3 regions of the Paenibacillus sp. sgz302115 genome follow, and region 2 is predicted to be linked to each of the others. Evidence: riboswitches for the same ligand, from Rfam matches in the RefSeq annotation. Region 2 holds a riboswitch; each other region holds the start of a gene.

Region 1 (8,784 bases), on a different contig from region 2:
AGGGTTCGGCACAGAGGAGCTGGGTAACTATAAAAATGTTATGTATACCGCTCAGGATGAAGAGGCGCTCAAAACCGCAGTCAAAAGAGCGGCAGAAGGTGAATCCAGCAAGCTGGAATTGTCAGTCAGAACCAAAGGCGGACGCAAGCTCGTGTGCAGCGCAACTGTTTTTCCATTGGTGCATGATAAACAGAACTTTGTGTATATTGTTGCGGAGGATGTTACCGCTTTGGCGGAATATCAGCAGGAGTTAATTGTGGCGAAAAATGCTGCCGAGAGCGCCGCCCGGATGAAAAGCGAGTTCCTGGCTACCATGAGCCACGAAATCAGGACCCCGCTTAACGGAATCATTGGCATCAATCAACTGCTCACAGAGGAAATAAGATTGCCTGAGCATTTAGACCTGCTTAAGCTCCAGAACACAAGCAGTCACGCTCTACTAAAAGTAATGAACGACATCCTCGATATCTCCCGCTTGGAGGCGGAGAATTTGCTGCTGTACATAGAGCCTTTTCAGCTTGCAGCCATGCTTCAGGAATGTATGGACCTGTTTGCAGTGAATGCCAGCGATAAAAATTTGAGCCTTCAGCTTCAGCTTGAGCCGTCGATCCCCCAAACTGTAGTCGGTGACAGTGCGCGAATCCGCCAGATTCTCGTTAACTTAATCGGAAATGCAGTTAAATTCACCCATGCCGGGGAGGTTAGTGTAATTGTAGAGCCTTATAACTCTGCTGGAGCAGCCTTGGATCTGCAGTTTACAGTTAAGGATACGGGCATTGGGATCTCGCCTGACAAGCTGAGGCTGTTGTTCCAGCCTTTCTCCCAGGTGGATGCTTCCCACAGCCGCAGCTATCCCGGAACCGGACTTGGGCTGGCTATATGCAAAAAGCTGGTCGATTTAATGAACGGCGAGATTTGGGCTGCAGCCGCAGATGGCGGCGGGACCGAATTTAGCTTTCGGATTACGCTGCAGACTATTGAACAGATCGGGACAGAAGCCGTGTGAATGGGGTTTGCCAAAGCTAGAGTTTTAATTATATAATTTTAAATCATATGAACTTCATCACACCAGTCCGCACAGGACGGAAAGGAACTCTCTTTTGAGCAAAACAAAAAATAATAATGTCATGGCTCCCCAATTAAACAAGCAGGAGAGACGCAGGGCAGAGCTTGAGAAGCAGAAGCAGAAGACGAGAATTCTGATTATCAGTACAGTAGCGTTAGTTGTTATCATCTTTGTAGGGTTATTCATGTTAGCTTCGAAGGACAGTTCCTCGTCAACAGCAGGTTCCGGTACAGCATTCAACTTCAATTACAGTGAGCTGCCAAGACTAGGCAAAGAGGATGCCCCGGTAAAAATCGTCGAGTTTGGCGATTTCAAATGTCCGGCGTGCGCCCAATTCTCCGGCTCGATCAAACCGCAGCTTGTTCAGGAATATGTAAATCAGGATAAGGCAGCACTTTATTTTGTGAATATGGCCTTTATTGGCCCGGATTCGGTAACAGCCTCTTTGGCCGCATTGTCTGTCTACCATCAGAACAGTGACGCTTTCTGGACCTACTACGATGCTCTATATGCTAATCAAGGTGACGAGAACAAGGAGTGGGCAACCGCAGACTTTCTGGTGAGCCTGGCGCAGAAGGAAAAGCTCCCGATTGATTTTGATCTGCTGCGCAAAGACATTGAGAACCGCACCTATGAAAGTGAACTGCAAAGCGACATTAAGATCGCCAAAGATGCAGGGGTAACTTCCACACCTACAGTTTTTGTTAATGGTGTAAAGGTGGATGAGCCTTTCAAGATGCAAGCGATTGACGCACAGGTTAAAGCCGCCACCACAGCAGTGAGTGCCAAGTGATGAAGTTTTCCAGGTTCTGCCGCCGCCACTGCCTTTATCTGGCCTGGTTCGTATCCGTAATTGCCGTAGCAGGCAGCTTGTATCTCAGCGAGGTGCTGAAATATGAGCCCTGCAAGCTCTGCTGGTTCCAGCGCATCTTTATGTATCCGCAGCTCATCCTGCTCGGAATTGCCACCTACCGGAATGATAAAAGCATTATTCCCTATGTGCTGCCCTTAAGTCTGATTGGCGGCTCGATCTCGCTCTATCATTATGCCGAGCAGAAGATTCCCGCACTCAGCAAGGTGATTCCTTGTACAATCGGCGTTCCCTGCAACAAGGATTATCTGAATTATTTCGGGTTTATTACCATTCCGTTGCTCGCCCTGATTGCTTTTGCTATGATTGCGATTTTGCTCTGGAACGGTCGTAAAGAAGAAGAGGCAGAGTGAGAAACTTCTGACACAAATATTAATCGAAAACCTGTAAAAACACGTGTTGCAGGGATAATTGAAGAGAATGAAAGATCAGGTTATCCCTCATCATGGATTTGCGTTTTTTGAATGTTTTTTCATTCTTTTTTCATTTTTTTCACCGCTTTACGGAAGACGCGTTGTAGATTATCATTAGTCCTTGTGAGAAGTTGAATACGCGCTGAATTTTCCGTAAGGGAAAACGGGGGAACCATTATTGGCAGATGTGCCAAAGGGGTGAATCGGTAGCGGGTCAGATGACCCCGACCGTAGGGCTACCACAGTCCGAATCCGCCAGCTAACCTCGTAAGCAATGGTGGGATAATGACGATGCTGTAAGCATGCGGATCATTTCCGTATGCTTATTTTTGTGCCTGCATTTATGAAACCCGCTAATGAAAACAGCGCACGGTACTACCGATTCGACTTAACAAAGAGAGGAACTGTTACTACAATGGTAAGCAAGGTAAAACGACTATTGATCGGGCGTCCGATGAAGTCGAACGAACTCGATCATGAAAAGTTATCCAAGGTAAAAGCATTGGCTGTCCTATCTTCTGATGCGCTCTCGTCTGTAGCCTATGGGACGGAACAAATCCTGATTGTCTTGGTGGCTGCCGGTTTTACAGCCATCTGGTATTCACTGCCAATTGCATTAGCCGTATTGGGCCTGCTGGCTATTTTGATTTTATCCTATCGCCAGACCATTTTTGCCTATCCTCAGGGCGGCGGCGCGTATATCGTAGCCAAAACCAACCTCGGGATTCCAACCGGCTTGCTCGCCGGAGGCTCTTTGTTGGTGGATTACATTTTGACCGTTGCGGTAAGCGCCTCGGCGGGTACGGATGCGATCACATCCGCTTTTCCAAGTCTGCATAATCATAGCGTACTTATCGCTGTTACCGTAATTACGCTCCTGACCATTGTCAATTTGCGGGGAGTTACGGAATCTGCATCATTCATTGCCATTCCGGTATATCTGTTCGTAATCTCGATCTTTGTGCTGATAATATCCGGAGTATTCAAATATATAACCGGCGGCGCTCATGCGAATGTCCCTGAAATTGGGTCGGCCGTTTCCAACGTCAGCCTGTTTCTGTTGCTCAAGGCCTTCAGCTCCGGCTGTTCGGCACTGACAGGTGTTGAGGCTGTATCCAATGCCATTCCGAATTTTAAAGCCCCGGCGGAGAAAAATGCCGCTAAAACCTTGATGATGATGGGGATTATCCTCGGGATTATGTTCACGGGAATTACGCTGCTTGCTTACTGGTATGGAATTACACCGGATGAAAAAGCGACAGTTGTTTCACAAATTGCCGAATCCACCTTTGGCCGTGGCGCTTTGTACTATTTCATACAAGGCATTACAGCAGTGATCCTGTTCCTGGCTGCCAATACAGCCTACTCAGCGTTTCCGCTGCTCGCCTTCATGTTCGCTAAGGATAAGTACCTTCCGCATGCATTTATGGTCCGTGGTGACCGCTTGGGCTTCTCCAACGGCATTATTTTTCTCGGGGTTCTGTCGGCTTTGCTGGTAGCTGCATTCCACGGCAATACCGACGGCCTGATTCCTTTGTATGCGGTGGGTGTGTTTATTCCGTTTACGCTGTCCCAGCTTGGCATGATGGTGCACTGGTTCAAAACCAAGCCCAAAGGCTGGCATAATAAATTTGCTGTGAACACAGTGGGGATGCTCACAACTCTGACTATTACGCTCATCTTCATTATTACGAAGTTCTCCAGTGTATGGATGGCCTTCATCTTCCTGCCTGTTGTCATGTTCGTATTCCATCGTATTCACCGCCATTATCTGAATATTGCAGATCAATTGCGAATTTGCCCGGCAACAGATAAGCCTTGCATTAAGGGAAGCACAGTAGTCGTTCCTGTCGCGGGTGTGACACGTGCGGTGCTTCATTCAATCAGCTACGCCAAGTCCTTGACGGACAATGTGGTGGCTGTGTACATCGGTTTTGATGAAGAAGAAATTCACAAGATGGAGCAGAAATGGGAGGAGTGGAACCCGGGTGTACGCCTGATTGTGCTCCGTTCCCGTTACCGCAGCATTATCCGGCCGCTTGTCAAGTTCATTGATACGGTAGAGTGGAAGACGGCTTCAACCGACCATATCACCGTCTTGATCCCGCAATTTATTACCAAGCACTGGTGGCAGGCCATTCTGCATAACCAGACCAGCTTGTTCATCCGTTCTTATCTCATGAATCAAAAAGACATTGTTGTAGCAACCGTGCCTTTTCATTTGCACAAATAGACAGATGGTCATCATTATCTAGGCTGTTTCCGAGGAGTTCGGAAGCGGCCTATTTTTTATGGAAGAAAAATGATTTATCAATATGGTATTATATGTATTACGAATATTTCAGGGGGGAGATAGGAAATGGCTATTTATTTTGTAAGACATGGTATAGATGACGAAGGATTTCGTGGCGGGTGGAGTCAACGGGGACTTGTAGCTGAGGGGTACAGGCAATCGGAGAAGCTTGGCAATTATCTCAAGGAAAACCAATCCACATTCAACATTCATCGTATTGTTAGCAGCGATTTGCAGCGGGCATTAGATACGGCAAATGAGATTGCCAGGGCACTGGAACTGCCAGTTGAAGGCAGCGGTTATTGGAGAGAGACGAACAATGGTGTTATAGCTGGCATGCCCAATGAAATTGTAAATGAACGGTATCCTGGTTTGTATTTTGCAAGTTTGCAGATGGATGAGAGGTATCCCGGCGGAGAAAGTCCCCTTGAGTTTTTCACTCGCATTAAAGAGATATTATTAAAATTATGCGAAGAGCAAGTAAGATGCAGTCATAATGAAAATGTAGTCGTTGTTACACACGGAGGTGTAATAAATGTAATTTATCATATTCTAAGAGGGTTAGATTGGACAAACAAAAGCAGCAAAGCATTCCCGGCTTCAAATACCAGTATTCATAAAGTAGAGTATTGTGACGGAGGCTGGGAAATTTTAATAGAAAACCATACGGAGCATCTAAATTATACCAAAAACTAAACATTTATATTGACATGGATAATGATAATCAATATCATTTAGTGGAGTGAGACTAAGGCATTCAGCTTAAGCTTCATACTATTTAAGCGAATGTTACGAAGCGAATTTTACTGTGATGTTGAACCTGCAGGAGCAACTGCTTCTTAAAACTTTTTAGGAGTGAAAACCATGTCAGAACGTTTGAACACAGAACAATTAAGTATAGGATATGCTGAGGCGGTGATCGTCAAGGGATTGGATCTGTCTCTTCCAACAGGGAAGATCACAGCGCTTGTCGGGGCCAACGGCTCCGGGAAATCTACCATTCTCAAGACTATGGCGCGTATCATGAAGCCTAAGAGCGGCAGCGTGATGCTGGACGGCAAGTCGATTCACAATCTGTCCACAAAAGAGGTAGCCCGGCAGCTTGCGATTCTGCCGCAGAATCCTACCGCTCCGGATGGTCTGACCGTCTCTGAACTGGTTGGCTACGGCCGCTATCCCCATCAGAAGGGCTTCGGTACCATGACTTCGGAAGACCGCGATATTATCGCTAAGGCGATCTCTGTTACCGGGATGGAAGCATTCCATGACCGCCCGATTGACCGGCTCTCCGGGGGGCAGCGCCAGCGGGCCTGGATTGCTATGGCTCTGGCTCAGCAGACGGATATTCTTTTCCTCGATGAGCCGACAACGTTTCTTGATATGGCGCACCAATTGGAGGTGCTGCAGCTTCTGCAGAAGCTGAACGAGGAGGAAGGCCGCACGATTATTATGGTTGTGCATGATTTGAACCATGCGTCCCGCTATGCCCAGCATATGGTGGCGATCAAATCGGGCAGTGTGATCAGCGAAGGCACTCCGGCCGAGGTAATGACGCCGGCCGTGCTGCGTGAGGTGTTCGGGATCGAAGCGGATATTGTTCCTGATCCGCGTACGGGTGTGCCGCTCTGCCTGCCTTATGAATTGGCGGCATACAAAGCGGTAGGGATGTAAGGAGGCAAGGTCATGAATGAAGCGCTCAGCCAAGAGCTGATCAGCAAGTTTGACCTTCATCCCGCAGAACCTGCCGAGGCTTTGCATTCTTTTAAGGCGCTGGAGCTTGTCCATAAAGAGGGAATGCGCGATTTCCTCGAATGTTACCGCCCTCTTATGAGAGCACTGGATGATAAAGCGGCTGCGGCATATATGGGAAGCTGGTTCTCGAGTCTGGCGCTTGCGGTGCAATATTCGCTCTCCGTGTATTCCTCAATACCGGTAATAAGCTTGTCTCGTTTATCCATCCATCTCATTCCGGTCAACGGGTATTGCCGGATAGTTTTTTCGCTACAGGACTGGGAGATAGAGAATGCCCCGAAGGAAGCGGCGCGTGAGGGTTGGCGCAATGAGGTGCTGACCCGCTTCTACCGTGATACAGCAGCTCCGTTGCTGCGGAGCTTGCATGAGGCAAGCGGTCTGAGTCTGAGTGATATATGGGGCCAACTGCCGACTAAATTCAACTACTATATGGAGCAGTTTGCAGATGGGCTTCAGGATTCCAAGCTGCTGGATACTTTGCAGGACGATTACAGCTATCTGAAGCACAGTCTGCCGGCAGAAATTCTCGGGATGAAGCGGAATCCGTTTGATGTCACGGTTCGCAGAATAGAAGCGCTGGACGACCCGGGGCGGACCGTGCAGATGCGCAACCGCTGCTGTCTCTATTACCGGACTGAAGGTGGAAGCTACTGCTACACCTGTCCCCGCTTGAAAGAAGAGGAGAGGGCGGCACGGCGGGTAGAATACCGCAAAAAGGCGGCCCGCGCCCAAGGATAGGTTATAAACGTGAAATCTGACTCATAATGATTACATATGCAGCAGGCCCAGGCTCCCGTCATTGACAAGGGAGCCTGTTCGTTGTTAAAGTTGTGGTTGCCCTGGTTAAATTCCACACTATTTTTTTTGCATATAAGCAGCGGAGTATGATTATCCGGTGAATAAGGATCATTATTTTTATAGAGTCAAAGGAGCAAAGAAGATGAACATCAGCAAAATATATGAGGATCTGCAGCAGTTGGTTCCGGCTGGAGTGGTTAAGCGCGATGAGGTGCTGGAGAGCCATGTGTTCACCCGTATGGGCGGTCAGGCGGACATCCTGGCAGCGCCAGTGACATATGTGGAGCTTCAGTCCATTGTTACATATGCCCGCGTAAATGAAATTCCGCTTACAGTCCTGGGTAACGGCTCGAATGTCATTATCCGTGACGGAGGCATCCGCGGAATTGTTCTGCTGACCTCTGAATTAACCGAAATGGGGCTGCGGGACGATTTGCTCTATGCCCAGTGCGGCGCAAAGATTATTGATGTCTCCAGATTTGCCTTGGAGAAGCAGCTTGCCGGACTTGAGTTCGCCTGCGGAATTCCTGGCACTGTAGGCGGAGCGCTGTACATGAATGCTGGCGCATATGGCGGTGAGGTCAAGGATGTGCTGCATAGCGCACTTGCCGTTGACAAAGCTGGGCGGCTGGTGACTTTGCAGGGAGATGAACTGGAGTGGGGCTACCGTAAAAGCGTCTTCGCCAGCGGGGACTTCATTGTGCTGGAGGCCCGATTTGCATTGCAGCCAGGGGATTCAACGAATATCAAAGCCATAATGGACGATTTGACCTACCAGCGTGAATCGAAGCAGCCACTGGAGTATCCTTCCTGCGGAAGTGTCTTCAAGCGCCCTCCCGGAAGATTTGCCGGGCAATTGATTCAAGAAAGCGGACTTCAGGGAACAAGAATCGGCGGTGCTGAAGTGTCGCGTAAGCATGCAGGATTCATTGTGAACACAGATCATGCGACGGCTAAGGACTATATTGGGCTGATCCATCATGTTCAGGCTACGGTTAAGGATAAGTTCGGTGTGGAGCTCGAGACGGAAGTTGAGATTATTGGAGAAGAGTAACTGACATAGGACGCAGGCTGAAATGCCGCGTCCTGTTTTTTTCTGCATAAGAGGCAGGGTCATGCTTCAGCCAGTGAGATGGAATACTTTCCTCTGTCAGTCCGCAGTTCAACCTGACCGTCATTCACAGCATCCAGACGGAGCCCGCTGACGGCAATCTCATAGCTCTGCTGAGGAAGAGGTACTAGCTCGCCATCCCTGTTCAGGGTACTGCCAGTGCCCCGCAAGATCAGCGCGCTGTCCAGATAATCGTCAATAACGTCATCGGCATTGCGGTAAGCGACGGCTTCCAGACTGAAGTGGACGGTGTCGTGGTCATTCATCTCCTGCTTCTCAATCACAATGGTTGCGCCCACCTGGGCGGTCAGCCAATCCATAAGTTTCTGTTCGCTTTGATCCATCAGATGATCCCATCCTTATCAAGGAGATTATAGAAGTTAAGTTACCCTTTTGTTCGAAATTGAATCCATAGTTCTGTCAGTGTGGGAAAAATTATAATTAATGTGATGAATAATTTATGCCATGAAAAAATGCGTC
Region 2 (11,315 bases):
GCGTACGCAGCGTATCGGCATTCTCCGCATTTATTATCGCCATCACGATTACCTCCTAGTGTATCTGTACACATTATGCTTATTCTGATTCGCTCTGCTCCTGCTGTATAGAAGCAATCCGCTGCTGCAGATTCAGCTTGATCTGGTTCAGCTGTACGAGCTGGCGCTCAATATCCTCCAGCTTGCTGCGGTACAGCGGCATCACCTCCGCACAGAAGGCCTCTTTATTCTTCAGCACACAATTCAAGAATCCGGCAATCTCCTCTGTCGACAAGCCCAGATTCAAATAAAGCTTGATCGTCTCCACCGTCTCCACAGCCAGCGGCGAATACTCGCGGTATCCGTTAGCCTGACGGAGCGGGGCGATCAATCCCTGACGCTCATAATATCGCAAAGAACGGACGCTGACGCCCGTCTTGGCTGCAAGCTCACCTATCTTCATGGCATTCTCCCCGGGGTTCATGAGAAATGGTCTGCCCTTAGTATAAACCCTGACACCAGTGTAAGGGTCAACACTTTTCTGCGGCTGTGCACAGGCTTAGGCCATAAACGGCTTTTCATCAGTCTGTTCCTTAGCGCCGCAATATTTTTTTAACATATTACTGATATAATCATGTTATTTCCCCGTGAAAGGATGTCTCTATGCTTAATATACTTGTTGTGGAAGACGACATTAAGCTCAATCAAATTTTCTGCACCTATCTGTGCAACAACGGCTATGACGCGAAAGGCTGCTTGAACCCGCGCGAGGCCTATGATCTGATGTATAACACGCTGTATGACCTCATCATCTCGGATGTCATGATGCCTGAGATTGACGGCTTTGAATTCGCGGAGACGGTAAGGGCGGTCAACAAGACGATTCCGATTCTGTTCATTACGGCCCGTGACGATATTTCCTCGAAGCAAAAAGGGTTTCGGGCTGGAATTGACGATTACATGGTTAAGCCGGTCAATATGGACGAAATGGTGCTGCGTGTCGGCGCGCTGCTGCGGCGGGCGAATATCGCCCATGAACGGAGGCTGACGGTAGGCGGTCTTGTGATGGACGGAGACGAAATGACCGCAACCTTGAACGGTAATGAAATTCCGGTGACGGTCCGGGAATTCAACATTCTCTACAAAATGCTCTCCTACCCCAAGCATACCTATTCCAGAGCGCAGCTTATGGACGAGTTCTGGGGCATCGACAGCGAGACCAGCCTGCGCGCCGTGGATGTGTATATTGCCAAGCTGCGGGATAAGTTCTCCGCCTGTGAGGATTTCAGGATCGTGACGGTGCATGGGCTTGGCTACAAGGCAGTGCTGAAATGAGCAAACCGGAACGAAAAAAAATCCAAATGAGATCGAAGCGCTTCTCCTGGAAAGAATTTATGTGGATCTATATTGTCCTGTCCGTGCTGACCGCAGGGCAAGCGATGATCTACGAAGCCTATGTTCCGGCCAGAAGCGTCCCGACTCCGTATATCTTTGGCATGCTGGGGTACTGGACGATTGTGACCGCGATCTTCTGTCTCATTACCGCGCGGCAAAAGTACAAAACCTTCGATAAGCCGATGCAAAAGCTCAGCGAGGCGGCGAAGCAGGTGGCGGAAGGCGATTTCTCCGTCTATCTGGAACCGATGCACAGAGCTGACAAGCGGGACTATGTAGACGTGATGTTCGACGATTTCAACAAGATGGTAGAGGAACTGGGGAGCATCGAGACGCTGAAGAATGATTTTATCTCCAATGTGTCGCACGAGATCAAGACGCCCCTGTCCGTCATCCAGAGCTACGCGGTAGCGCTGCAAAAGGATGATTTGCCGCCGAAGCTCCGCAAGGATTATACGGACACCATCATCTCGGCCTCGCAAAAATTGACGACCCTGGTGAGCAACATTCTGAAGCTAAACAAGCTGGAGAATCAGGAGATTCACCGCGCCTTCGAGCCTTACGATGTATGCAGGCAGTTGTGCGACTGCGCGCTTTCTTTCGAGAATTTATGGGAGGAAAAAAACATCGAATTTGTGGCCGATCTGGAGGACCGCGCCATTATCTATGCCGAGGAGAGCATGCTGGAGATCATCTGGCATAACCTCTTTTCCAATGCGCTGAAATTCACCCCTCCCGGCGGAAAAATCACGTTAACGCAGACTTCGGATGAAGACTCGATTACGGTAATGGTATCGGACACCGGCTGCGGCATGGACGAGGAGACACTGAAGCATATATTCGATAAGTTCTATCAGGGCGATACCTCCCATTCCGGAGAGGGCAACGGCCTGGGGCTTGCGCTTTGCCTGCGGGTCATTGAGCTGGTGGACGGAGCCATTTCTGTGAAAAGCGAACCGGACAAGGGTACGACATTTACCGTCAAACTGAAAACCGGAATTTAAGATAGAGCAGTCTGAATGCGGCACAGCCGGAATCGGACTGCTTTTTCTTTTACGGCAGCATACTTCGATTAACATTTTTCTAACATTTTACAAGCAATTCATAAATATCATCAGGGTACTATGATTGACGTCAATGATTCCCGCATACGGTTCATTTGATAAATATCAACCTGAAGGAGATAAGGCCATTATGGGTGAGATTACGAAGAACGAAGCAAATTTTAAAGGCTACGAGTACAAGGACGTTACGGTAAAACGCACTATGGAGGCGGTGTACGCTGACGGCTATAGCAATTTTGGCTGGTCGCTAGAGGGAACCTCAACCCCTATTCAGAGCGTTGGCTCTATCACTATGAAATTCAAACGCGACCGTAAAATCCGCAATAAAACCGAACTGACCCGCCTGCAGCGCCAATTCGACGCCTGTGTGTCGGAAATTGATATGCTGGAACGCTCCAAGGGCCTACTCTCCTCTGCTGTTGCCTACATTATCGGTGTTGCCGGAACGGCGTTTATGGCCGGCTCTGTGTTTGCTTATCTGGATGACATGCTTGCGCTGTCCATCATTCTCGCTATCCCCGGCTTCGCCGGCTGGGTCCTCCCTTACTTCACCTACTGCAGCATCCGCAGGAAAAAGACCGCCAAGGTGTCGCCTCTGATTGATCAGAAATATGACGAAATCTACGAGGTGTGTGAGAAGGCCAACGGCCTGCTGACCCGTTAACTTGCCCGCAGCAAGACAGCACATGTGAGAAAGGAGAGCTATCTATCAAAGATTTACTTGGCCGATACCTGGCAGACTATCAAGACCGGGCAGCAATAACAAACACAGCTTCACTTGCAATCAATGCCCTGATCGGCGTCGGCAAGCTGATCCTCGGGATGTATCTCCTTTCCGGCTGGCTCATGACCAATGCGGCGTATTACCTGATTCTCTGCGCCGCAAGAGGGCACGCGCTTTATAAATATACCAGAGCCAAAAACCTACAAGATCCCAGGCTGAGATATACGCTGGAATTTGCCGTCTATCAGCGAAGCGGCATCTTCCTTTGTCTTCTGGGAATCTCTTATTTGCTGGTCTGCCTGAGAATGTATTTTTACGGAGACGCTATCGTTTTCCAAGGAAATATCGTTTATCTGGTAGCAACCGTCGCTTTCACCAAGCTTAGTACTGCCATTTATGGAACCCTGACCAACCGGCATCTCAAAGGCCCGATTGTTTCAACCCTCAAAATGATCAGCTTTACAGACGCGATGGTTTCCATTGTGGTGACCCAATATACCTTGCTTATGCTGGAAGACGATTCCAGCCATGCCATAAGTTCGAGCGCCTTGCTGGGAATGGGCTGCAGCGTTGTATTTATCCTCATGGGGATTTACATGCTGCTCAAAAAGAAGAATCCACCGCCGGAGAAATTCTCAGAGAATACCGGCGATGGACTGCAATCATTTCATGAGGCCTAGCCTCGGATAAGGAGTGAGAAAAGCATGCTCAGCCAGCTTATTATCCTGTTTCTTGGCTATCTCATCTTCAAAGAATACTTCAAGCATGGCTAGCCTGGCTTAAGCTTGTCCCGGCTTCGTCTCAATCAACTCCTGCAGGCTGATACTAGAGTTGTTAATGCTGCCGATAGATTTATAGATGATATCAATATTATTTTCCTGCTCGTGGGTCGTTGCCAGCATCTCTTCCGTTGCCGCCGCGTGCTTCTGGGAAATACCCGTGATAAGCTCCACCTGGTCACGCACTTGCGTAAAGATCAGACTGATATGGTCCGTCATATCCAATTTGCTGGCAATATACCGGTCGACACGCTGGAAGATCGTGCTGATGTCGCCGAAGCTCTCAAGCACCTGTCTGGTGATTGCTTCCCCTTCTTTTACCGCCTCGCTGCCGTTATTTGATGTTTCAACCACAAGCCGCGTTTTTGTCTTGATATTATGAATGATCTCGTCGATTTGTTTGACGGTGTTCAAGCATTGCCGGGCCAGCTTCTGAATCTCGTTCGCTACCACCGCAAACCCCGCTCCGGCTTCTCCTGCCCTTGCGGCTTCTATGCTGGCATTCAGGGCGAGCAGATTGGTCTGGTCGGAAATCTGGTTGATCGCCGCCAGGAAGTTATTGACATCATCCATGCTATGGTTGAGCTCTTCGACAGTGGTCATGGAATCCGTTACCGCCGAGTTGATAATATCCATTTGTTTGCCCATTTGCTGGATTCTCTCCGAGCTTTGGCGGACAATTTGACCGGTCTTTTCCGAGGTTTCGGCCAGGCTGTGGGACAGCTCATTGATTTGAGCCATCTTCCCGTCGGTCTCATTCATCTTGTCGTTGATTTCGGCAATGCTCTCCGACTGATCCACAATCCCTGACGCCACTTCCTGGATATTCGCCGTTATGGCATCGCTGATATTTTTGAGCACCCCGATGTCATTATTGCAATTGGCGATATCGGCATTCAGCGCGGACGTATTGTCGTGAATGACACTGACCATTTTATCCATCGCCCCGAGCAGTTCCTTGGCCTCTGCTTCTTTGCGGACGGATAATTCGATCAAATCCGCGCTTCGTTTACATACGAAATATAAGGCCACGATCGTCAGCTCAATGAACCCTATAGTCGAGTAAAAGTTCGTATCAAATTGCTTATGGTTAGAGTAGTAGATCACAATATAGGCAACGTTGTACATTGCGCCAAAACCGTAGAGCAGGCCTTTGTTCAGGTACAGGGAAACGATACAGAGCACAGTAATGATCAACATCCCGGCGATAGGCAATTCTATGTACGGCACGGTACAGGTCAAGGTGGCGAGCACGATAAAGACCATACCCCGAATCTGAAATTTCTTCACATAAATGAACCAGGTGGCCAACAGCAGCTCCAGCAACAGGGAAAAAACCACCTCGGCCCTAACCTCCCCTTGGATAAAAGCGTAGCCAAATCCGATAAATGTGAGCCAGAGAATTGTTGTGACAATCTTGTTGACCTTTTCTGCATTTGTCTTCATAAAGCTTTCATTCATTACACATTCCCCCCAGCGGCCTGTTAGTTTCCTCTTCCAATCTGCACATCTCATTGCTGCTCTATTATCTTTTACAGTTGTTTAAGAATTGTTAAAGCCCCCAGACAACGGGAAGTCTCCTCTTACAATTAACATTTCGTTAACAAGAGAAACATAAGTCAGCAACATTTCTAAGGCAAATTGTATCCAGCAGCTAATAGACCAGAACAATTGAAAGGATGGAGTGCAGTGAGTAAAACAACAGCAGTAAACCTCAGTTCCATAAGAAAAGGACCTATCGTATTCATCATGATACTGGGCGCTTTTCTTGCGACGCTGAACCAGACGGTAATGAGTGTTGCGTTGCCGGAGTTAATGGGGGATTTCAATATTTCGGCATCGACTGCCCAGTGGCTTACAACAGGCTATATGCTTATCAACGGTGTGTTGATTCCGATAACAGCTTATCTGATGAACCGGTTCAGCACACGGCAGCTATTTCAGACTTCGATGATCATTTTCCTGATCGGTACCATTCTCTCCGCTGTGGCGGGCAACTTCCACGTTCTGCTGAGCGGACGCTTGATTCAGGCAGTCGGAGCAGGGATTATTATGCCGCTGCTGACCAATGTGATCTTAACCCTTTTCCCTCCCGAAAAAAGAGGAGCCGCTATGGGTACGGTTGGATTGGCCGTCATATTCGCCCCTGCGGTGGGGCCGACACTCGCCGGATACGTCCTGGAGCACTACAGTTGGCAGGCGATGTTCTATGGCATGCTTCCGATCACAGTCCTTGTAATCATCAGCGGATTCATCTTCCTGAAGAATGTAACCGAACGCTCCCGGCCCAAAATTGATGTAATCAGCGTAATCCTGTCTACCATCGGCTTCGGCGCTTTGCTGTATGGCTTCAGCCGGGCTGGTGTGGACGGATGGTCCAGCGCGGAAGTGCTCTGGCCGCTTGGCGCAGGCGTTGTTATGCTGGCCTTGTTTACCTGGAAACAATTGGTTTCACAAAATCCGCTCCTCGACCTGCGGGCCTTCAAGTACAACATGTTCTCCTTGACGACTGTCATCAATGTCGCCGTTACGATTGTTATGTACGCGGATATGATCCTGCTTCCCCTGTACCTGCAGAACGCCCGCGGCTATTCGGCGATGGAATCCGGCTTGCTGCTGCTGCCCGGCTCATTCGTTATGGGCTTTCTGATGCCGATTACCGGCAAGCTGTTCGACAAGTTCGGAGCCAAATGGCTGTCCATCCTTGGTCTGCTGATTATGATCGCAACAACCTTCAGCTTCACCAACCTGACGGATTCAACCGGTTATCTCTATCTCGTTCTTATGTCCACCGGCCGCCGGATCGGGATGGCTATGATCCTCATGCCGGTACAGACCGCAGGCCTGAACCAGTTGCCGGCCAAGCTGAACGCCCACGGCACAGCCATCTCCAATACCGTTAAGCAAGTGGCCGGCGCGGTAGGCACCTCACTGCTGGTAACCGTTATGACGAACCGTACCACCGCCCATATGACGAGCCTTGCAGCCGCCAATACTGCGGGCAGCGCAACGAAGGAGCATCTGATCATGGAGGCTTCCATCCAGGGTATCAATGATGCCTATCTCGTCATCATCGGCATCAGCATTGCCGGACTGCTGCTCTCCCTGTTCATCCAAAACACCCGGCAGGATAACAGCGGGAAGCAGCCCGAAACGCAGACCGCAGCAAAGGTAAGAAAGATCAAGGCCAAAGAAGCCTAAAAAAATTCAAAACACCCGGATAGCAGCTACAGTTCCCATAGCTTGCGTGCCTTCACCGCCGGGTTATCGCCATGCCGGGCGCACCACAAAAAACTCCAACCGCAGCCTTGGGCTATGGTTGGAGTTTTAGGTCTTTTCGAAAAAACTATACTACCAGGGCCAGGGATTTCCGTCAAGATCGAGATAAGCCGGCTCCTCGCCTATGTATTTCTTGTGCTCCTGCACAATATTCATAATTTTGCGGGCGGACTCTTCCGGAGGTATCGGGGCTCCCTCATCCTTCTCGCCGCTCATATAGGACTGCAGCCAGCCGGGATGAAAGACCATGACTTGGCCGCCCATCACCCGCAGATGGTTGTGCATGAGGGAGGATTGCATATTAAGCGCTGCTTTGGACATGCAATATCCGTACATATTAATCCGCCGATTACGGCTGATGCTGCCGGCTTCGGAGGATATATTCACAATTAGTTTTTGCTTGCCCTGCAGCAGCAGGCCCATTAAGGCGTTGCTGACCCGTAAAGCGCCGAGCGTATTTACATTATATAAATGGGCCATTGAGGCGTCATCCATATCAACGAGTATCGTGGCATCATCCGCGCTTTGAATAATACCGGCATTGTTGATAATCAGATCCACATGCCCGGTGCTGCCGGCAATGCTGCGTGCCGCGCTTTTCACACTTTCGCTGCTGCCGATATCAAGCGGGATCAGCTTCAGGCGCTCCGGGTATTGTTCTTTCAGCGCTGCAAGCTCTCCGGGCTCCGCCATATATTTACCGGCAAAAACCGTATATTTATTCTCAAGGAGCCAGCGTACAAGGAAGAATCCGAGTCCACGGTCAGCACCGGTAACACATGCAATTCTTATCATGAAATGGACACTCCCTCTCCTGAGGTATAAGTAACAAGCACTGCCCGCATTCCCTTCACCTTAGCATGGCGCCTATATTTTTACAATGTCCTGTACAGGACTGTATTTTCCCGGACAAGACTGCTTAAGCTCCCTTTTGATTTAATTTTGAACTATGTTACAATCAGGGATATCATACTCAGGAAGGTGATCCCGATGTCCATTCAACAAATCCATACCCTGGATGAACTGCATCAATACGTGGAACAGCCCGGCAAGAAGCTGCTCTTCAAACATAGCACTACCTGCCCGATCAGCGCCAAAGCAAATGAGGAATTTCAAGCCTACGTCCAGGACTCTGGCACTCCGGCAGCCGTGGTTCATGTGATTGAGGACCGTCCGGTCTCGAACCAGATTGCTGAGGATTTTGGCATCAAGCATGAATCTCCGCAAATTTTCCTGCTGGAAGACAGCGAAGTCCGCTGGAATACCTCCCACTGGAAAATCACCCAGGGCGCCATCAAGGAAGCTGTGAACCAATGAGCGAATCCGTTATCGTTTACTCCACTGCGAACTGCAGTGATTGCAACCAGGTGAAGCAACTGCTGACGGAACAGGGCGTTCCTTTTGAGGTTAGAGATGTTATGACGAGTACAGCCTATCAGGAGGAAGTAGAGCAGCTTGGTTTCATGGGCGTTCCTGTTACTGTATCGGGAGAACATGCCGTCAAAGGCTTCAACCTCCCAAAGCTTAAAGTGCTGATCGAAGCAGCCGCGAAATAAGGCGATAGAGCCCACCCTGGGCCAGCAGTGCCGGCAGAATTTTATACAAATTTTAGAAAAAGGTATCCAGGAACAGCTATCTGTGCCTGAATACCTTTTTTTAGGCTCTAACTGTACTTGGTACAACTAAAACTTCATTTTTTTGCGTTTCAACCGCTGTAATTGCAGTCTGTACACTTAAATCGGCACCAATTCTGTAAATGAAGAGTTTCCCCTATTTTTAACTGCACAGAATACATTTATCTTCTAAAACACGGATTTGAGCACCGCTTTAACTGCAGCAAGTACACTTATCTATTCCACGGTCACATATCCTTATCACGTTCAATCACTATAGCGCTGATTTTTCTCGTCTAAGAACCCATATGCAAGTACCCGGCAAACTTTGTCGATCCATTTTTACACAAAGAATCAATGATTTCTAACCCCCCTTTCCCCTAAAAATGAAAAACAGCGTGCGAGCGAGATAACGGGCCGATAAACGTCAACATATATGCTTTTAGCCAATTAATTTCACCCAATCCCCGCAATTCAATGAAAGCTTGCCGCTGCCCTCCCTTTTCCTTTTTTACAAAGACCTGCCCGAAGTAGTATGATTCGTTTTGAAAGTAATTCATGAAAAGTTACATAAACGCTGAATTCCTGCCAAGCAGGAAACGGGGGAACCACCAGGCGAAAAGCCTACTTGGGGTGAATCCTAAGGAGACTGCACAAATGCGGTCTCACAGGGTAGGGCGACTCTCACCGTCCGAATCCGACAGCTAACCTCGTAAGCGTAAAGAGAGAGATCCTGATCCGCCACGCTTTTGCGCCAGGCTTATTTAAGCCTGTACCGGAGCCGCAGCAGAGGTCCTCCTCTGCTGCGGTTTTTTGTTGTACCCGCATAAGCTGATTTGGAGGATACAATGGTTTGAGACTTAAGGAATTTCGAGGAGGAAAGCTGAAATGGAGCAGCGCAGGCTGTCACGTATTGAGGTGTTTGTATTCAATGCTCCTTGGCCTGCCTTTTGCGGCCCGGAATCGTCCGGGAACTCCCGCTTCGGCATTCTGAGGCTTACCTGCAAGGCAGGCTGCAGCCTGGCCCAAGGCATATTATGCGCAGATGATACGGAATTTGACTTGATGAAATGGAGCAGCTACCTGCGCACCATCCGGCATTGCCGGCTTGATGAAGCCATCGAGATCGTCCGCCGCCTGAGCCCGGAATGGGAACAGACACAGCGGGAGATGGTACAGACAGCCCTGCTCGATTTAAAAGCAAAGCTGCAGGGAAAAGTGCTGTCTGCCCATATCCAGACAGACTCGCGGCTTCATACAGCTGCCGCAGGCAACGGCTCAAGTGCGGGGCGGATATATTATAAGCCTTCGGGAAGCCTGCTGTACCAGCGAAGCTGGCCAGAGCTGGACACGGCGGAGCTTATTGACAAATCCATCGCTTATTACTCGATATTATAGATTTTATATTCAGAGAGGACCGTGAGATTATGCCTGACCCCTTATCGCATCAGCCGGCTGCCGTAGCCGGATACACGAAGTATGTTCAGAAATACAACAGGAGTGTCTATGCACTCAGCAGCCTGCTGCTCGGGCAAGGACCCGAGGCGGAGGAGGCTGTAGTGAAGACCTTCGCGGCGCTCTATGAGTCTTACCTGCAAAAGCGTTTAGACCCGCTTGCCTTCTCCCATGACGCTTTCCGTGAATGCATTCAGCAATGCTCCCGGCTTGCACAAGCCCACAAGCCCTGCTATGCAAATGTGTTGTCCTGGGAAAACCGGCTTGTTCAAGCGCTACGCTACGGCCTTAAGCTCACCCTGCCCGAAATCAGCGCCATTCTCCAGCGGAGTGTGCCTGCCCTTAAGGCACAGCTCAGACAGGTGCGCGAGCAAATGGCAGCACAGGAGGGCTTGCTGCCGAAATCCAGCTTAACCGCCGGGTGAGGAGCGTAAGCATATGAACTAATTAGCCACCTGTGCCTTAACAACGGTATTTCTGCCGTTGTTTCTGAACAAGTCGGCCATCTGCGTCTTAACAACGGTATTTCCTGCCGTTGTTCCTGAACAAACCAGCCATCTGCACTTCAACAGCAGCATTTCTGCCGTTGTTAAGGCACACATTCATCTTTTCAAGGTTACATCAACAGACGAAAATCATAGTTTCCTTAACAGCAGGCAAAGAGCTGCGGCAGAATGCCGCAGCTCTCTCTATTTCGTCTCAGCGCTTGCCCTTACCGCCCTTAGTAAATCTCAGGAAGGCCATGCAGCAGCCCAATAATCCGACACCCAGCAGTAACGTCTGCAGCGCACCAAGCCAGGTTGAGCCTTCCGGCCGGATCAGGCTGCTGATAATAATCAGCAGGATCGAAGCCGCTACGAGCAGAGGCGTTTGTCTTTTTTTCATGTACTGCACCACTCCTTACCTATAAGGTACACCATAAAAGAATATTTCACCAGACGAGCCGCAGAGGTAGAATTAATCCATAACCGGGACCACTCAGTCCCAATAGTTAAATATAGCTTCACCGATTGTTTTTAGATTCCAG
Region 3 (11,315 bases), on a different contig from region 2:
CGCACGAATAATTATGATTTTGTCTATTACAATCAGGTCATCAAGCCGGCGCTTGTCGGACTTGCCGGACCGTGGATTTCCGGCGGTATCGAATTCAACTGGCCGCAGCATCATCGGCCTAACACGTATGGTCCTGTAGAATACCGGCTGGAAGAGAAAGCGGACGGCAGCGCGACCGTATGGGTTAGCGAAATTGACCGGATGTATGGAACAAAGGTGACGGCAGGCTTTACGCTTCACCCGGACAGAGCGTACCTGGAAATTTCGGCACAATTGTACAACCGTACATCGGAGCCGCAAACCTTCCTCTGGTGGGCGAATCCGGCCGTTGCTGTAAATGATCATACCCAGTCGGTATTTCCTCCGGATGTGACCGCAGTTTTTGACCATGGTAAACGAGACGTGTCGCGCTTCCCTATAGCAACAGGAACCTATTATAAAATGGACTATTCTTCCGGCGTAGATATTTCCCGTTACAAAAATATCCCCGTGCCGACCTCATACATGGCTTACAAATCGGACTACAACTTTGTGGGCGGATACGATCACTCCGTACAGGCCGGACTTCTGCATGTAGCGAACCATCATATTTCACCGGGCAAAAAGCAGTGGACCTGGGGGAATGGCGAATTTGGCCAGGCATGGGACCGCAACTTAACGGATGAAGATGGCCCATACATCGAGTTGATGACAGGAGTATTCACGGACAATCAGCCGGATTTCACATGGTTGCAGCCTTATGAGGAGAAGACCTTTACACAATTCTTTATGCCTTACAAAAATATCGGGGTTGTAAAAAATGCAACGATCGAAGCGGCGGTTAACCTCGAAGTAGACGAGGAGGAAGGAATTGCAGCCGTATTTGTGTACACCACTGCCCGCTATGAAGATGCATTGGTGGAGCTGGCTGGACCGGAGGGTATTTTGTTGTCCAAACAGCTTACACTCACCCCGGCGGATACCTACTCTGCGGAAGTCAAGCTTGCACCAGGTGTTCAGGACCATGAACTCACACTTACGGTTAAAAATGCTGCGGGCAACCTGCTTGTATCTTATGCGCCGCAGCCCAAGGACATCGAACAAGTGCCGGATGCCGCCAAGCCACTGCCTGAACCGCAGGATCTGGCTACCAACGAGGAGTTGTACTTGGCCGGACTTCATCTGGAGCAGTACCGTCATGCGACTTTTGAACCGGAGCCTTATTATCTGGAAGGTCTCAAACGGGACGAAAACGACAGCCGCATTAATATTGCCTACGGTACCTTGCTGTTGCGCAGAGGGTTGTTTGCCGAGAGTGAACAGCATTTCCGCAAAGCGGTTAAGCGGGTGACCTGGCGCAATCCAAATCCATATGACGGCGAAGCCTATTACCAGCTCGGACTTAGCCTAAAGCTGCGAGGACGTCTGGATGAAGCATTCACCGTTTTCTATAAAGCAGTCTGGAGTGCAGCATGGCAAGACGGCGGATATTTCTCACTGGCACAAATTGCTGCTGAAAAGGGAAATAATGCAGAAGCGCTGGACCTTGCGGAACGTTCACTGATTCGCAACGCGCGGAACTACAAATCCAGAAATATTAAAACAGCGATGCTGCGTAAGCTGGGAAGATTCAGCGAAGCCGAAGCCTTTGCGGAAGAAACGCTGAAACTGGATGTCGCCGACTTTGGAGCGCATTATGAGCTGGCTCTTATCCGGGAAGCGTTGGGAAGAAGTGAAGATTTCACAGTGATGCTCAGCCAGCTTCAGAAGCTGCTGCGCGGTGAACCGAATAACTATCTTGAGCTCTCCTCCGACTATGCGAATGCCGGACTATATGAAGAAGCGGCCAATGTTCTGCTCTTGCTGAACAGCTCCCGGAATCCGATGGTGAACTACACACTAGGTTATCTGTACGGTAAATTAGATCAGGAAGAAACCGCACGGAACTATATTGCTGACGGAGGAAAAGCTAAAGCGGATTACTGCTTCCCGAACACTTTGTTCGAGCTTCAGGTACTTGAATATGTGATTTCTGTTAACGCTGAAGATGCCAAAGCCTGCTATTATCTCGGCAATCTTCTGTATGACAAGAAACGCCACCAGGAAGCTATAAGCTATTGGGAGCAGTCCCGTTCCTTCGATGACAGTTATTCGGTTGTGCACCGGAATCTGGCTTTGGCGTATTACAACAAACAGAGTAATGCTGAGGCTGCGCGCACTTCACTGGAGAAGGCGCTGGCATGCGACCCGAGCGATGCCCGGGTGCTGTTCGAACTGGATCAGCTCTATAAAAAGATCGGACTTTCGGCGGGAGAACGCCTGGAGTTTCTGGAGAGCCGTACCGGACTCGTAGGTGCCCGCGATGATCTGTATCTGGAATATGTTACACTGCATAACCTTCTTGGCAAACATAACGAAGCGATTCAACTGCTGGGATCACGGAATTTTCATCCGTGGGAAGGCGGCGAAGGTAAAGCAACTGGGCAATATGTACTGGCACATGTGGAACTGGCAAAGCAGCATATTTATGAAGGCAGCTTCGAAAAGGCTGTGGTTCTGCTTCAAACGGCACTTGTATATCCGCTGAATCTTGGGGAAGGCAAATTGGCCGGCGCTCAGGAAAACAATATCTATTATTACCTTGGCTGTGCATTCGAGGGACTGGGACGGCAGGAAGAAGCAGAAGCTTCGTTCCGCATGGCCTCAAACGGTCTGGAGGAACCGACCAGCGCGATGTTCTATAACGATCAGCCGCCTGAAATGATCTTCTACCAGGGTCTTGCCTGGTTGAAGTTAAATGATACGCATGAGGCTAAACGCCGATTTAACAAACTGGTTGATTACGCGGAAAAGCATCTGTTTGATGATGTGAAAATCGACTATTTCGCCGTATCGCTTCCGGACTTCCTGGTGTTTGATGAGGATTTGAATAAGAAAAATGAAATTCACTGCCGATTCATGAGAGGTTTGGGCTTGCTCGGTCTGGGCAAAAAAAGCGCAGCTGAGTCTGAATTCAAAGAAGCGCTTCGTATGGACTGCAATCATATCGGCGCAAATCTGCATTTGCAGTTGAGCAAATAACAAATTGTATCCGGGGCCGACTGTCCCGGATTTCTTATATGATCTGGAGGTATGGAAATGGAGAACGTAGTGTGGATTGAATTTGCACATCAAGGCTATACATGTGTAAAAGGTGAGAATGACTGCTTATTGGTGACAGTTGTACCGCAACGCGGGAGCAAAATCGTTTCATTATTTGACAAAATAAACGGCAGGGAATGGATTTACCGGACTGAACGGTCCTGGGAGCCGCTGAATCTCGGGATGGACTGGAACGAAGGTGACCGGGGAGGCTGGGATGAAATGTTCCCGACAATTACACCTTCGCCTTGTCCTGACGAGGCTTGGGAGCACGTTTTCTTCCCTGATCATGGAGAAGTATGGAGCCGCCCTTGGCGGTATGATCTGGACGGGGATAAGCTGCGAATGGAAATTGACGGCGTTCAGTTTCCGTACACGCTGAGCAAAACTATCTCACTTCAAGGAAACAGGCTGAACATCAATTACGAACTGGAGAACCGGGCATCGGAATCGTTTTCCTATCTTTGGGCGGCTCATCCGCTGCTTCAGGTCCAGCCGGGAATGAAGCTGATTACGCCGGCCCAAGCAAGTATTCAGCTTACCTACTCGCATCGGGAACGGCTCGGCGGACTTTTTGATATCACCAGCTATCCTCTAGCGGCAACAAAAGATGGAGGGATTACAGACCTTTCTACGCTTGAGGCTGCTTCCGGTGGACATGCAGAGAAATATTATTTTACCAATCCGCTGGAAGCGGGTTATGCCGGTATCTGTGACCCGTCCTCGGGAGCGGCGATTTTCTTCAGCTTTGTACCTGAAGAGATTCCTTATCTGGCGATTTGGGCACATTACGGCGCTTTCGGGAACTACACCTTTGCAATTGAACCGGCGACCGGTTACCTGGACAGCGTGCAGGAAGCGTACAACAGGGGCAAAGTGAAGCGGGTAGCGGGTAAATCAACTGACCGCTGGCGGCTGGAGGTTCAGCTAAGCAAGAATTAATTAGTTTCCTAAGCCGATACTGCAACCAAGATCCGAATAATGTAGCTGTCCGGATTTTTTTCTGAGAAATAATTAAGCAGGTCCATTGAGTAAGCATTTCCGCATATCTTCATTCCATTACGCACAATGTACTCTTTCAGGATGGAGCAAGTCTCGGATATAGTATCGTAAGAGCCCCTATGGTCCATTCCGGCATACAAACCTTTAGATTTGGTCATTACTTTTTCTCCCGTAAGCGGCTCATTCAGCCGATTGGCTATAAATTCCCAAGCTATCTTATCCTGCTCAAAAGCGTTCTTGCCCGTAATCGTCCAGATTGGATATTCATGATTGATAGAATGTTTTTCACAATAGTCCCGATGTTCACTTAGCTTAATGGTGAAATCCTTGTCATCTCCTTGCTCCAGTGGTGTTGCAATGAAATATTCCGCCTCAGATTCTTCGATGAATGGAACGTTGCGTAGTGTGTCTATTGATGTCTCCGTCATATGAATAGCGCTTTCTAATAGACCCTGCATCCGTTTGATTCGAAGTAATTCCGCATCCAGTTCAAGCTGCTTTTGTTTAAGAAGATTTATAAGCTGAGGAGTATTCTGATTTTGAAGAAAATCTTTGATTTCCTGCAAGGAACTCCCCGCCTTCTTAAGTACATTAATGATGTCTAACAAGTAGGTTTGCCGAAAAGAATAATAACGGTAACCTTTTGAATTTACAAATTCAGGCTTCAATAGTCCGATATCATCGTAATGAAAGAGGGTATGTTTAGTCACTCCGCACATGTTGGCCAGTTCGCTGGTTGTAAAGTATTGATTTGAAACGTTCGACATGAGTCTTCCCTCCAAGTAATTTAATAGCTAAATTGTATCTTAGGATCTCGCTCTTGACTATAGGGTTACCCTATAGTTTAGAGTTTTTTTAGTATTCAAAGAATTCGAATTTAGAGATTTGGAGGAGCAACGAATAATATGAATCATTCAAAACGTTGGATAATTCTGGTGGTTGTATCAAGTGCACTAATGCTTATTGTGATGGATGCGACGATTCTTTACAGGGCTTTGCCGAGTTTAACTCATGATCTGGGGGCGACCGCATCACAAAAATTATGGATTATCAATGGTTATTCTCTTGTCATGGCCGGATTACTTCCTGCGATGGGAACATTAGGTGATCGCTTCGGGCACAGAAGAATGTTCGCTCTTGGATTGCTATTATTTATAGCTGCTTCACTTATAGCAGCTTTTGCTGCGACACCATTATTACTGGTGGCTGGAAGAGTATTTCTTGCCGTTGGAGCATCTATGATGATGCCGGCTACATTGTCAATTATACGGGTGACATTCACCGATCCGCGCGAGCTTGGGTTAGCGATTGGAGTTTGGGGCTCTATAGCCTCTGGAGGAGCTGGCCTCGGTCCTATCGTAGGCGGACTGCTTGTGGAACACTTCTGGTGGGGGGCTGCTTTTTTGATCAATGTTCCTATAGCAATCATTGCATTTGGACTGACCATGTTATATGTTCCAAAGCATGAGGGTAATAAGGCAACCAAGTGGGATCTTACCGGCTCCCTACAGATAATGATTGCCATGGTGGCACTTATCTACGCTATCAAAGAGTTTGCCCGACGCGAGGGCTCGCTGGTATTTGCAGCAATGGGTGCCTTTATCGGAATCATAGCATTGATCATCTTTATTCGTCGTCAACTCAGAAGTCAGAGCCCGCTGCTCGATCTGTCACTATTTAAAATATCTCCCTTCACCACTGGATTTATTACGGCTCTGGTCGGTTTATTCGGACAGTTGGGTGTTCAGTATATTGTAACTCAGCGGCTTCAATTGGTAGCAGGGCTTGGTCCGCTGCAAGCCGGATTGGTTACGTTAAGTGTGCCGGTTGCGGCTCTGCTGGCGGGGCCGCTGACAGGAAAGATAATGTATCGCTATGATGTGATACGTATTAAAAGCCTGACGCTTCTGATTGCAGCTATTGGGCTGGTGATTTATCTCCTCCAGTTTGACTCGGGCGTTATTGGACAAATTGTTGGACTGGCGATATTCGGGGCAGGCTTGGGGGCGGGGATGACTGCAGCATCTCACTCGATTATGAGCTACGCTCCACCTGAAAAAGCAGGAATGGCAGCTTCGATTGAGGAGGTAGCATATGAATTAGGAGGGGCAACCGGAATCGCGATCATCGGAAGTATATCTGGTCTTTTGTATACGATGTCCATGAAGATTCCTGGTGGTTTGCAGGTGCCTGCACAGGTGAAAGATAGCCTGGATGAAGCATTGCTGGCTGCGGAAGGTATGCCTGTACAGGCGGCAGAAGCCTTAAAAGAGGCTGGCCGTTTTGCTTTCGATACCTCCTTTATTAATACTCTTATAGGGTTAACGGCGTTCTTGGTAGTCGCTTCATTAATCATCGGTTGGATCGGGCTTAGAACAAAGAAGGATTCGAGAAGGAACGCATTAAGCCGCTGAGCCGATTCGATTAATAGTAATACAGGATGAAGCAATAAGCTTTACAGAACCCTCAGTCGAACTGGGGGTTTTTCTTTACAAAAGGTCTATATTTTTTATTGCAAATGCAACAAAATTATTGTAATCTTTATTGAGCATATCAGTTGAAAAAGTGTTGGAGGTGCATATATGAAGGAAATTCTTCGTGAAATCGGAATGATTGCCAGGGCATTAGATTCCATAAGCAATATAGAATTTAAAGAATATGACCTTACAAAAGGGCAGTATTTGTACCTTGTCCGAATATGTGAAAACCCGGGAATTATTCAGGAAAAGTTAGCTGAAATGATTAAGGTAGACCGGACAACTGCAGCCCGTGCGATAAAGAAGCTGGAGATGAATGGATTTATTGAAAAGAAAGATGATCCATATAACAAAAAAATCAATAGACTATTTCCTACAGAGCAGGGGAAGTCGGTTTACCCTTTTATTAAAAGAGAAAACGATTATTCCAACAGGGTTGCATTATCCGGATTCTCCAATAGTGAGGTAGAAACCATGTTTACCCTGCTGCAAAAGGTCAGAAAAAATGTCGAAAAAGACTGGGAATTTGTTAAAAAGGGAAACAAGAGAAGTTATTAATTTTCTGGAAAGGGTGACAATCGTTGACTATAAACATCAAAAAGTGCACGTTGGAAAATGTAGTTCTGCTTCAAGAAATTAGTATTGAAACATTTAATGACACATTCGCGAATCAAAATTCACCTGAAACTATGAGAGTCTACTTAGAAAAAGCATTCAACATAGAGCAACTAGAAAAAGAATTATCAAATATCTATTCGGAATTCTATTTTATTTACTCTGATGAGGAAATTGCCGGCTATTTAAAGGTGAACACCAATAATGCTCAATCTGAAATCATGGGCAATTATTCGCTTGAAATCGAGAGGATTTATATCAGGAAACAATTTCAAAATCAGGGGCTTGGAAAATATCTAATAAATAAAGCTATAGAAATAGCGACAGAAGGGGATAAAGAGAAAATTTGGCTGGGAGTTTGGGAGAAAAATGAGAGCGCCATTGCCTTTTATAAAAAAATGGAGTTTGTTCAAACAGGAGCCCACTCTTTTTTTATGGGTGATGAAGAACAAGTAGATTTTATAATGACCAAAACTCTCATATGAGATAGTAACAATAATGTTACTTCTTATTCTATCTATTATTTAGAATATATTGGATTGACAGCATCAGTATAAATACAATACTATAGTAATAGTTACAAAAAATTAATTACTGCCGAATTTCGTATCTGAAAACGGGGGAACCAATCTTGGGTGAATTATTCTTGAAAGCAAGGGAATATAGGGAACCTTTAACCGAACCCTCAGCTAACTCCGTAGGCATCGAAGGGAGAAGAAGGTTCTGAAGAAGTTTATTTTATCTTTAGTAGGAGCTGCAGTATTGTTTACCGCTGTTCCTGCCAGCACCTACGCAAGTGAAATAAGTATTGAGAATGAAGTGAACGAGGTATTGGGAGCTCCTTATCAATGGGGAGGAACTACGGCGGCTGGTTTCGATTGTACCGGGTTCATCTTATATATTATGGGTAAATTCAACGCTGGCGATCTGCCGCGTACATCACAATCTCAAGCCAAGGTTGGCACGCCGGTGGCTAAAGATGATCTGCGCGTAGGAGATTTAGTATTTTTCAACACTTTTGGTTCGGGAATCTCCCATGCAGGCATTTATATCGGTGATAATCAGTTTGCCCATTCCTCAAGCAGCAAGGGCGTAAGAATAAGCAGTCTCTCTGACTCATATTACCGTGATCGTTATGTCACAGCCCGCCGCGTAGCGAGCGAAACCAGCTACCGCAAGATGATTAGTGAATAATGAGCTTGAAATAATCCTTTGTAAGTCAAAGACTTCCCGCAGTGTATTTTACTGTGGGAAGTCTTTTTGCGTAGAGGCTTAGCTCTACCACCAGCAGTCACATTCTTTCTACACAAACCCCTTTTACACTCAAAGTATAAAGAGCATGGAGTGTCTGCGTTCTTTTCTGAACATCCATACTCGGACAGGCGATAGTGGAGAGTACGGGGGATTCGTCTGAAGCACGAGCTCCAGGAGGAGTGTAAATGAAAAAGGCGGAATGGCTGATCGTAATTTTTATAATGTCTATGGGGATGATGTGTCTGTTTGTATCTGCGACATCGTTTCGTGGCGAAACCATTACCTATTATTTGCGCTGGGGTGCGAGAATTGGGGTGCTGCTGATTAGCGCAGTTCTGGTATCGGGGTTCGTTTATTTTTTGATTAAAAAACATAAAAAATAAAATGTTCAAACTTCATTAAAAGCGCATAGTTTCAACACTGTATCCACATAACTTTTTTCTATACTGAAGATAATTCAAAGAAAGCATATGAAAAAGGAGGAAACATAATGGCTTGGTCAGCGTTGAAGGTACTGGTTGTTCCGTTAAGTATAGGTTCCATGGTGTTTGGCAGACAAGGGGGAGCTATCCGTAACTCTTATTCTAAGCAAGATGAATCCGATTGGAATATCCACTCCGATTACTTTGAGATGAAAGTACTGAATGAACGGTTGAAAAAACAAATGCAAGACCTAACCTCGCAAAATAATTAAATCGAAAGAAGGAATACACATGGGCTGCTGCGGAAACCACAATCATGGAAGCCAGGATTCAGAGAAGCAAGAGCATCAGCATCACGGGAAGCAACATTCTCATCGCTGGATAATGATGATTTGCTGCATTTTGCCAATTGTATTGTTTGCCGCGCTGATTTTATTTAATGGAGCTAAGGGAACGGGGGCTACTGCTTTGCCTTTGCTGCTCATTCTTCTCTGTCCTTTATCTCATATGATCATGCCTCTCTTCATGAAGAAGAAAGATCAACATAGCTAATTGCATACAGGTATAAAGGAAAAAAGGAAGCAGAAAGCTATCGCAGCTTATCTGGCTTCCTTTTTTTATTGGTGATGCTTGGCATGGTCCTCTTGTAGAATGTTTTGTTGTACCGGCTTAGCTAAGAGACCCGAAACGGTCTGAGGCACCGCTGTAATAACCAGAACTATAGATAGGATGGATGAAATGAGATATACCCATGCTGCAGGGCGGTTTTTTTGCCACTTCCGCTTCGCCACAACGATAAACCAAATGGATAAGAACAGAGAAACGACCAGGAAAATGAGTTTGACAGTTGGAGGCATGGAGAATATCCCAGCACCTAAGGAGGTTAAGCCTAAGGCAATTAACAGAGTATGAAGCCAATGATGGGCAGATGCAAAAAGCGCGAAAAGAACAGAGGTGATTGATTTGAGCACAGCTTTTTCTTTTTTCAAGGGGAAACACTTCCTTATAAAGGAGCCGAAGGAGATTTCTTCTCTTCCGACTCCTGTCATAGAATTAGGATAGACGATGTTTATTCAGGCAAATTCCCGGCCTCTGGATCTGGGACATAGTCGCTTTTGTAATCCGTATACTTCAAATCGGTTATCATCCCGGCTACGGCGTGGTGCAGATCATGACAGTGGAACATCCAATCTCCAGGGTTATCCGCCTCAAATGCGACAACGTACTCCTCACCTGGAAGGAGATTAAGCGTATCCTTTACAATCGGTGAGCCTTTCAGCGGTTGTCCGTTTTTGCTGAGCACCTGGAAGAAGTGGCCGTGCAGATGCATCGGATGCTGGTCTGTTGCTGACTTGTTGACCAAGCGCACCAATACTTTATCGTCGGTTTTTACTTTGATTGGGTCTGTATCAGGGAATTTTTTTCCGTTAATCGTATAAATCGTGCTTCCATTGTCCGAAGCAGTTCCAAGATTCATGGTGTAGTTGAGGTCGTACTGCTGATCAAGTGTAAAAGCCGAGCCTGCAACCTGACCGTATTTAGTGAAATCAAAGACCGGAAGGTTAACCAGGGAAGCATTTGGCTGATCTTTGGTTTCAGTAGAACCCTCGTAGGAATTCTTGATCTTCATGCCCTCAACACCGGCCTCTGTGCCATGTGCCTCCAAATACCACTGCCCCGGATTATTGGCTTCAAATTCAACGTCATACCTTTCTCCAGGCGCAATAGTCAAAAGAGAATCCTTCAGGAGCTGAGGGTTGTTAACGGGCTGACCATCGGTTGCAGTCACCTTCCACTCATGGCCGTGCAAATGCAGCGAATGCGATTTATATCCGGCATTAATTAACCGTAAGCGGACTGTATCTCCTTCTTTGACCACAAGATCTTCAATACCTGGCCCCGACTTCCCGTTAATCGTGAGCAGATCATACATGCTCATATCATGCCCTTCACCCGAACTGCCGCTTTCAGCTTGCGAATTGGAATTGCTCATACCCTCCATATTGCTGTGATCCATCCCGGTCATGTCAGTCATACTTGTACTGTTGACATCGCTCTTGCCGATGCTTGTGGACATCCATTCATCCAGCATGAGTGTGTAATCCACAGTCGCCGGGTCATCCTTAGCTTCGACAATCAATGAACCATATAAGCCGCGGTCCAGTTGATTTACACTGTCTTGATGGGAGTGATACCAATACGTTCCCGGGACTGTGGCCGTAAATTCATACGTATAAGACTTCCCGGGCTGTACCGCATCCTGTGTAACTCCAGGGACGCCATCCATATCAATTGGGACCGGAAAACCATGCCAATGAATAGATACTGGCTCCGGCAGTTGATTTTTTAAGGTTATTTTCACCTTATCTCCCTGCTTTACCCGAATTTCAGGACCGGGTACGGAATTGTTGAACGTCCAGACAGG

What was found. Region 2 has a riboswitch for cyclic di-AMP ahead of AC0LWN_RS32060 (hypothetical protein). Riboswitches for the same ligand answer to the same signal wherever they lie in the genome.
Region 1: linked by a shared signal. The riboswitch ahead of AC0LWN_RS03305 (APC family permease) and the one ahead of AC0LWN_RS32060 (hypothetical protein) in region 2 are both predicted to bind cyclic di-AMP.
Region 3: linked by a shared signal. The riboswitch ahead of AC0LWN_RS14430 (C40 family peptidase) and the one ahead of AC0LWN_RS32060 (hypothetical protein) in region 2 are both predicted to bind cyclic di-AMP.

What each region holds. Positions count from the first base shown of each region.
Region 1 covers NZ_JBVYOK010000001.1:719,528-728,311, reverse strand. Annotated here, with positions in the region: gene AC0LWN_RS03320 (ATP-binding protein) at 1-1,006, shown strand, start outside; gene AC0LWN_RS03315 (DsbA family protein) at 1,101-1,859, shown strand; gene AC0LWN_RS03310 (disulfide oxidoreductase) at 1,859-2,290, shown strand; cyclic di-AMP (ydaO/yuaA leader) riboswitch at 2,481-2,639, shown strand; gene AC0LWN_RS03305 (APC family permease) at 2,766-4,583, shown strand; gene AC0LWN_RS03300 (histidine phosphatase family protein) at 4,710-5,339, shown strand; gene AC0LWN_RS03295 (ABC transporter ATP-binding protein) at 5,508-6,314, shown strand; gene AC0LWN_RS03290 ((2Fe-2S)-binding protein) at 6,327-7,133, shown strand; gene murB (UDP-N-acetylmuramate dehydrogenase) at 7,336-8,247, shown strand; gene ymzB (protein YmzB) at 8,307-8,648, opposite strand.
Region 2 covers NZ_JBVYOK010000041.1:369-11,683, reverse strand. Annotated here, with positions in the region: gene AC0LWN_RS32115 (thioredoxin family protein) at 1-43, opposite strand, end outside; gene AC0LWN_RS32110 (MerR family transcriptional regulator) at 80-442, opposite strand; gene AC0LWN_RS32105 (response regulator transcription factor) at 643-1,314, shown strand; gene AC0LWN_RS32100 (HAMP domain-containing sensor histidine kinase) at 1,311-2,378, shown strand; gene AC0LWN_RS32095 (hypothetical protein) at 2,569-3,102, shown strand; gene AC0LWN_RS32090 (hypothetical protein) at 3,261-3,842, shown strand; gene AC0LWN_RS32085 (methyl-accepting chemotaxis protein) at 3,942-5,402, opposite strand; gene AC0LWN_RS32080 (DHA2 family efflux MFS transporter permease subunit) at 5,691-7,142, shown strand; gene AC0LWN_RS32075 (SDR family NAD(P)-dependent oxidoreductase) at 7,293-8,015, opposite strand; gene ytxJ (bacillithiol system redox-active protein YtxJ) at 8,211-8,537, shown strand; gene AC0LWN_RS32065 (glutaredoxin family protein) at 8,534-8,776, shown strand; cyclic di-AMP (ydaO/yuaA leader) riboswitch at 9,399-9,566, shown strand; gene AC0LWN_RS32060 (hypothetical protein) at 9,722-10,231, shown strand; gene AC0LWN_RS32055 (hypothetical protein) at 10,261-10,713, shown strand; gene AC0LWN_RS32050 (hypothetical protein) at 10,988-11,173, opposite strand.
Region 3 covers NZ_JBVYOK010000006.1:183,222-194,536, forward strand. Annotated here, with positions in the region: gene AC0LWN_RS14400 (DUF5107 domain-containing protein) at 1-3,060, shown strand, start outside; gene AC0LWN_RS14405 (DUF4432 family protein) at 3,118-4,062, shown strand; gene AC0LWN_RS14410 (MerR family transcriptional regulator) at 4,071-4,889, opposite strand; gene AC0LWN_RS14415 (MFS transporter) at 5,028-6,536, shown strand; gene AC0LWN_RS14420 (MarR family winged helix-turn-helix transcriptional regulator) at 6,705-7,157, shown strand; gene paiA (spermidine/spermine N(1)-acetyltransferase) at 7,181-7,699, shown strand; cyclic di-AMP (ydaO/yuaA leader) riboswitch at 7,800-7,933, shown strand; gene AC0LWN_RS14430 (C40 family peptidase) at 7,938-8,408, shown strand; gene AC0LWN_RS14435 (hypothetical protein) at 8,654-8,851, shown strand; gene AC0LWN_RS14440 (hypothetical protein) at 8,959-9,162, shown strand; gene AC0LWN_RS14445 (DUF2933 domain-containing protein) at 9,182-9,442, shown strand; gene AC0LWN_RS14450 (hypothetical protein) at 9,508-9,879, opposite strand; gene AC0LWN_RS14455 (multicopper oxidase family protein) at 9,960-11,315, opposite strand, start outside.